2 regions of the Plantibacter sp. RU18 genome follow, and region 1 is predicted to be linked to the other one. Evidence: riboswitches for the same ligand, from Rfam matches in the RefSeq annotation. Region 1 holds a riboswitch; the other holds the start of a gene.
The links. A riboswitch is a leader RNA that binds a small molecule or an ion and turns the genes downstream of it on or off. The one in region 1 is predicted to bind magnesium.
Positions count from the first base shown of each region.

Region 1 (3,411 bases):
CGCAGGCCGGGCCCGTCACCTGGTGGTCGGCCGACCGGATGCAGGTTTGGAGCAACCGTCCGTGGAACAAGGAGGGCAAGCAACTGCCGCTCGTGCACCATGCCAGGGTGAGCCTGGAGGTCAAGTTCAGTGATCTCGGTCGACTGGCCGACCTCGCCCAACAGCTCGCAGCACAGGACGGCGTCACGATCGTCGGGATCGACTGGGCGCTCACTGAGGCGACGAAGTCAGCGCTCGTGGTGGACGCACGCGACAGGGCCGTCGACGACGCGGTGCGGAAGGCCACCGCATATGCGCGGAGCCTCGGCTTGTCGAGTGTGCGCCCGGTCGCACTCGCCGACCCCGGCATGCTCGGCGACGAGACCCGGCCGACCGCCGCGGTGGTGGCGGCCCCGATGGCGCGAGGTGCAGCTGCGCCCGTCAACGAGAGGGGCATTGACCTCAAACCGGAGGACATCACCGTCTCGGGCCACGTGCATGCACGCTTCGCGGCGAACTGACGGTCAGGCCACGCAGGGAGATCTCGCACCGAGGTCGTTCGTGAGGCCCGCTCAGGCCTCTGCACGGTGTGGTTCGGGCCGAGGTCCGACTGACCCGAACCACCGCCATCGCGGCAATGCCCGCCGCTCAGCCGCCGATGGAGCTCCCGAGCACGGCATACGCGATCCCGAAATAGATGACCACACCGAGCAGGTCCATCACCGAAGTGATCAGCGGCGAGCTGAGCGTCGCGGGGTCTGCTCCGACTCGACGTGCTGCGAAGGGCAGCAGGCCGCCGATGATCCCGCCGAGGATGGTGACGCAGACCATCGTCAGACCGACGATCAACAGGATGTCCCCGCCGACGCCTTTGCTGAAGAACGCGAGGACGGCTTCGAGGATCGCGATGGCGATCCCGAGGGTCGCCGCGATCGGGATCTCGCGGCGGACGACGAACCAGAGGTCCCTCCAGTTCAGACGGACCTGGCCGAGGGCCATGCCGCGCACCACGAGGGTCGCGGACTGACTCCCGGTGTTGCCGCCCATGTCGATGATCGGGGCGACGAAGGCAGCGAGGGTGATCGCGGACATCAGGAGCTCCTCCTGGGCGGCGACGAATGTGCTGGTGACGATGCCGAACACCGTCAGGAGGGCCAGCCAGAGGCCTCGCGCGCTCACCATCCGGAAGAATCCGCTCCGGCGGAGGTCGAGGTCGCCGACCGCGCCGGCGGCGTTCATCGCCGGGAGCGTCACCGCGGCGGGCTCGGTGAGACCTGTCGCATCGGTGAGGAGTGCCTGCTGCGCGTCGAGCAATGGCAGGATGTCTTCTCGCTGCCGGGCCGGGAGGTCGACGAGCAACGCAAAACGGCGGCCGGGGTCCAATGCCCACAGCAGGCGGGCGACATCTGCGGCGTCGTGACCGGAGAGCGCCGCGAGAAGGTCGTCGCGATCGATGTGACGCTCGGCGATCTGCCAGCTCCCCTCGTTCATCGTCGCGATGTTGACGCGGACCGCGTAGACGGCGTCTTCGTACTTCATGGTGGTTCTCCTCGAGTTCAGCGCTCGCGGACGAACGGCGAAGCCGCCCGACGGGGTCGAGCGAGCCGAACGCGGATGTGGGCGCGGATGGATGAGCACTTCCACGTAAGAGCTTCGGCACTGCGCGACGTGATCCGTAAGGAAGCCACTTTGGATTCCCCCTTGCTCCGAGGGAATCTGTCCTGACCTTGGGCGTCTCTCGACGTCGTGAGATCAGTGGCCTGTGTTCGCACAGTAGCTTCGCCTAACGAAGTGCTGCTCTGATATTCTTGCACAGATGTTCAGGCGCTGACGATTTCGATCGTCGCGTTCACTGATTCTTTACGTTCCGTCAACCGGCACGTCGATTGCAATCGCGTGACCCTTCATGCTCAGTCGTCACGATCGTGCTCGTCGGACCGAGGAGAGCTTCTCGGGGCTCGGTGCGAAGACGGTTGCCTCGGGGTCCGCGCTGCGGAAGAACAGTATGCTGAAGTAGGCAAGGCAGCCCTAACTTCGCGTCCGACCCTCGGATCCGCGTCGGCGACGCCTGCGCGACGGCCGATCACCAGCGAAGGCTGCACGCCATCCATGCCGATCCAGGTCCCCATGCCCCAGCCGTACGCCATGCGCTCAGCCCAGCGCGCGATGCAGCACCCCTCGTCGAGCTGCGCCGGGTGGCGGGCATGAGCAGGACGTCGGCGATGAGCGGTGAGCGCCTGGTGCTCCGCTACGGCAAGACGCTCGTCATCGAAGACGTCTCACTGACCCTCGAACCCGGCCGCGTCACCGCGCTCGTCGGACCGAACGGCAGCGGGAAGTCGACGCTCCTCCGCTCGCTCGCGAAACTCCACCGCCTCGACGAGGGGACCGTGATGCTCGGCGCCCGTGGTGACGGAGCCGCCCGAGAGGTCTCCCTGCTGAGTGCGCGTCAGTTCGCTCGCGAGGTCACGCTCTTCGCCCAGTCGCGGCCGGCTCCGCAGGGGCTGACGGTGAGCGAGGTCGTCGCATTCGGTCGACACCCCTATCGCCGCGGCTTCTCCGGGCTGTCCACCGAGGACCGGACCGCCGTCGACCGCGCGATGCGGGCCACCGGCGTCCGCGACATGGCACAGCGCGCCGTCGGTGAACTCTCCGGCGGCGAGGTCCAGCGCGTCTGGCTGGCGGCGTGCGTCGCCCAGGAGACGGGCGTGGTGCTGCTCGACGAGCCCACGAACCACCTCGACCTGCGGTACCAGATCGAGACACTCGACCTCGTGCGCGATCTCGTCGACGAGCACGGCGTCGCGGTCGGCATCGTCCTGCACGACCTCGACCACGCGGCACGGGTCGCCGACCACCTGCTGCTCCTCTCCGCAGGGCGCATCCACGCCGCCGGCCACCCGGTCGACGTCCTCACGAGCGCGAACATCAGCGCCGTCTACGAGATCCCCGTCGAGGTCGAGCTCGACCCGCGCACGAACCACCTGCGGATCGATCCCGTCGGTCGACACGCGAACCGCACGGCCCGCACCCCGGGCCCCGCTGGCATCACCGACGCCGGCTCGACTCCACCAACGACCCCCACCCGAGAGGCCCATCCATGATCCGCGCCCGTTCCTTCGCGACCGCAGCGGCGACGCTCGCCATCGCCGTGCTCACCCTCACCGCATGCGGTACTACGACCGTCGACGAGGCCGGCGACGACGTCGCAGCAGCGACCTCCGAGAGCTGCGCAGCCGACACGACCACGACGTCGACGCACGCCGTCTCGATGACCGACGGCGTCGGTCGCACGGTCGAACTCGACAAGCCCGCCAAACGGATCGCGGTGCTCGAATGGCAGCAGATCGAGGACGCACTCACGCTGTGCGTCGCGCCGGTCGCCGTCTCGGACGCCGCCGGCTACGCCACCTATGTGAGCGCGGAGACCAT
Region 1 is NZ_CP159618.1:4,465,954-4,469,364, reverse strand. It holds gene ABMA10_RS21255 (SIMPL domain-containing protein) at 1-500, shown strand, start outside; gene ABMA10_RS21250 (magnesium transporter) at 628-1,518, opposite strand; M-box (ykoK) riboswitch at 1,611-1,777, opposite strand; gene ABMA10_RS21245 (ABC transporter ATP-binding protein) at 2,184-3,083, shown strand; gene ABMA10_RS21240 (iron-siderophore ABC transporter substrate-binding protein) at 3,080-3,411, shown strand, end outside.

Region 2 (3,411 bases), 360 kb from region 1:
GGGTCTCGTTCACGATCGCGATCAACCATGCGGACACCGATGCCGTGCTTGCCAGCCCGGGCACGGTCGAGCTCCTCACGGGCGAGTCGGTCGACGGTCTCGTCGTCGTCCCGGCCGGAGGCGTCCGGGTGATCCGCTCGTCCTGACCTCACGGAGGACCCCCTCGGCGAGCGTCGGCGCGTCATCCGGAAGCATGATGCCCCGGCGGGGTCCCCGGGACTATATTCGCTCCAGGCGACCATGTGAGTCGCGCTTCCGGGGGGTCGCATGTCTGCAGGATCGATACCGTTGTCGAGGCCGTATCGAGCGCCAGGGGAACTCGACAGCCTCGAGCAGGTGCTGCAGTCCGAGCACTCCCACGGCGACGGACGGTTCACGGCCGCGGCCAGCGAACGACTCCGGGAGATCACCGGCGCGGCAGATGTCCTGCTGACCACCTCGGGCACCCACGCGCTGGAGATGTCCACCCGGTTGATCGGCGCAGCCCCGGGCGACGAGATCATCATGCCGAGCTTCACCTTCCCGTCGGCGGCCAACGCCATCGTCCTCGCCGGCGCGACGCCGGTGTTCGTGGACATCGACGAGGCGACCGGCAACCTCGACCCCGGCCGGGTGCAGGAGGCGATCGGCCCGCGGACGAAGGCCATCTCGGTGATGCACTACGGCGGCGTTCCGGCAGACGTCACCGCCCTCGAGTGCATTGCGCGTGACGCCGGGATCCTGCTGCTCGAGGACAACGCCCACGGCCTCGGGGTCGAAGGGCCGGGCGTCAGGCTCGGATCCGTCGGCGTCACCGCCGCCCAGAGCTTCCACGACACGAAGAACATCCACTGCGGCGAGGGCGGCGCACTGCTCATCAACGACCCGACGATGGTGCTCTCCGCCGAGATCATGCGAGAGAAGGGCACCAACCGGTCACAGTTCCTCCGCGGGCAGGTCGACAAGTACAGCTGGGCGCAGATCGGGTCCAGCTATCTGTTGAGCGAGTTGAACGCGGCGGTCCTCGACTGCCAACTCGCCGAGTTCGACACCATCCAGCGCCTGCGTCACCGCATCTGGGACCGCTACGCCGCCGAGCTCGCCGACTGGGCGGATCGCGAGGGCGTCGCGCTCATGGACCCGCCCGGTGGACTCCATGCCGCACATCTGTTCTTCATGCTCCTGCCGTCGCACGAGGCGCAACGCGCGCTCCTCGACCACCTGCACCGCTCCGGAGTCGGCGCCGCCTTCCATTACGTCCCGCTGCACACCAGCGCGGCGGGCATGCTCTACGGCCGGGCGGCGGGCTCCCTCGACCGCAGCGAGCGGTTCTCGGAGCGGCTCGTCCGGCTGCCGCTCTGGCCGTCGATGAGCGACGACGACGTCGACCGGGTGATCTCAGCGGTCGACAGGTTCCACGTCCGCACCCTGGTCGGCACGACTTCGGCCACCCGCTGACGCCTGCCGGGCGGGAGGATGCGCTGAGCCCCGGGGCACAGGAGACGAGAACACGGAATATCGACCGTCAGTGACATTCCCCTGAAACATCAGATGTGATCATGGGGTTGCCGCAGCGGCGCACGGCGTGTAAGTTCATGGACGCAGCACCTTGTTAGGCGAGGTTCCTGCACGAATACAGGCCACTGATCTGACGACGTCGAGAGACGCCCAAGATCAGGACAGGTTTCCCCGGCTTAAGGGGTCACCCCAAGTGGCTTCCCGACGGACTGGCTCCCGAAGGATCACGTCGTGCAGAGTCGAAGCTCTTACGTGGAGGTGTCGCGATTCCAGTGTCGGTTGCACCGCCCGCTTCCAGCGGACTCTGCCGCTGTACCGGAATCGTGGCGAGCTGTGCGCGGCGTCCGCCGTGCGAATTCGGAATATGAGCCGAGGAGGTGACCTGCAATGGGAGACGGGCATTCACGATTGCCGCGTCGCCACGACAGCACCGGTTCCACTCCTCGTCCCGCCGTCTGAACCGCCATTGACAGAGCGCTCCTGAAGCGCTCCAGCAGGTGGAGTCGGCAGGTTTCGTAGCGTTGACCGGGCACGTCTGTGGCGCGCGGCCGCATCCAGCACTTGCAGCCGATCCGGCGTTCCGCGCACGGGCGAACCCTCCGTCATGACGACAGTCGTCAAGACCGACATCGAGACGGGGTCGTTCGCTGTGCCTCCGGCGCGCCCGAATCACAGTTTCGGAGACGACCATGAACACCATCCGCCACCTGACGGGCCCTGAGACGGACCTGTCCACGAACCAGATCGCGCCACCAGGCAAGATCCCTCGCCAGGGAAAGGGCCGTGGCTCGAAGCAGCGCGCCGACACCCGGAGGACCCTCCTCGACACGACGCAGCGGAGCGTCCTCCGCACCGCAGCGAGCTCTCCCGTCGCCGACACCGTCCGGCGCTTGGGCGTCGGACGGGACGGAACCGAGCTCATCGGGCTCAGCCGGGAGACCGTCGAGCGGCGGTTCGACGAGGTCGGTGCGAACATCGTCGATCACAGCAAGCCGGCACCCGCCATCGTGCAGCTGCTCGCGACGTTCGCGAACCCGTTCATCCTCATCCTGCTGTTCCTCGTGACGATCATCTCCATCACCGACATCGTCCTCGCGGACCCGGCCGAAGGACCGTCGTACGAGGGCGTCATCACGATCGGCACGATGGTGCTCGTGAGCGTGCTCCTGCGCTTCTGGCAGGAGTACAGCACGAGCCGTTCCGCGGAGGCGCTGCTCGCAATGGTCCGCACGACGACTGCCGTCACCCGCTCACACGGCGGTGTCCCTGTCACACGGGAGATCCCGATCGAGCAGGTCGTGCCCGGCGACGTCGTCCAGCTCGCAGCAGGCGACATGGTCCCGGCAGACGTCCTCATCGTCCGCGCGAAGGACCTGCAGATCAACCAGTCGATGCTCACAGGAGAGTCCCTGCCGTCGGAGAAGTGCGCCGAGCAGTCCACCGGTCTCGAGGACACCGCGCTCCTCGAAGCGTCCAACCTCGGCTTCATGGGCACATCGGTGATCAGCGGATCGGGCACGGCCATCGTGCTCGCAACCGGCCAGCGGACCTACTTCGGGTCGATGTCGTCGTCGATCGTCGGGAAGCGTCCGGAGACGAGCTTCGACAGCGGCATCCGCAAGGTGAGCATCGTGCTCATCCAGTTCATGGTCGTGATGGTCTCGATCGTGTTCATCGTGAACGGGCTGACGAAGGACTGGGGCTCGGCATTCCTCTTCGCCGTGTCTGTCGCCGTGGGTCTCACTCCGGAGATGCTGCCGCTCATCGTCACCGCGAACCTCGCGAAGGGCGCGCGGTTCATGGCGAAGCGGAAGGTCGTGGTGAAGCGGCTGAACTCCATCCAGAACTTCGGGGCGATGGACGTGCTCTGCACCGACAAGACGGGCACGCTCACTGAGGACCGCATCGTGTTGG
Region 2 is NZ_CP159618.1:4,109,399-4,112,809, forward strand. It holds gene ABMA10_RS19550 (beta-galactosidase) at 1-146, shown strand, start outside; gene rffA (dTDP-4-amino-4,6-dideoxygalactose transaminase) at 289-1,437, shown strand; M-box (ykoK) riboswitch at 1,581-1,762, shown strand; gene mgtA (magnesium-translocating P-type ATPase) at 2,187-3,411, shown strand, end outside.
Region 2: another riboswitch for magnesium. It lies ahead of mgtA (magnesium-translocating P-type ATPase); the one in region 1 lies ahead of ABMA10_RS21250 (magnesium transporter).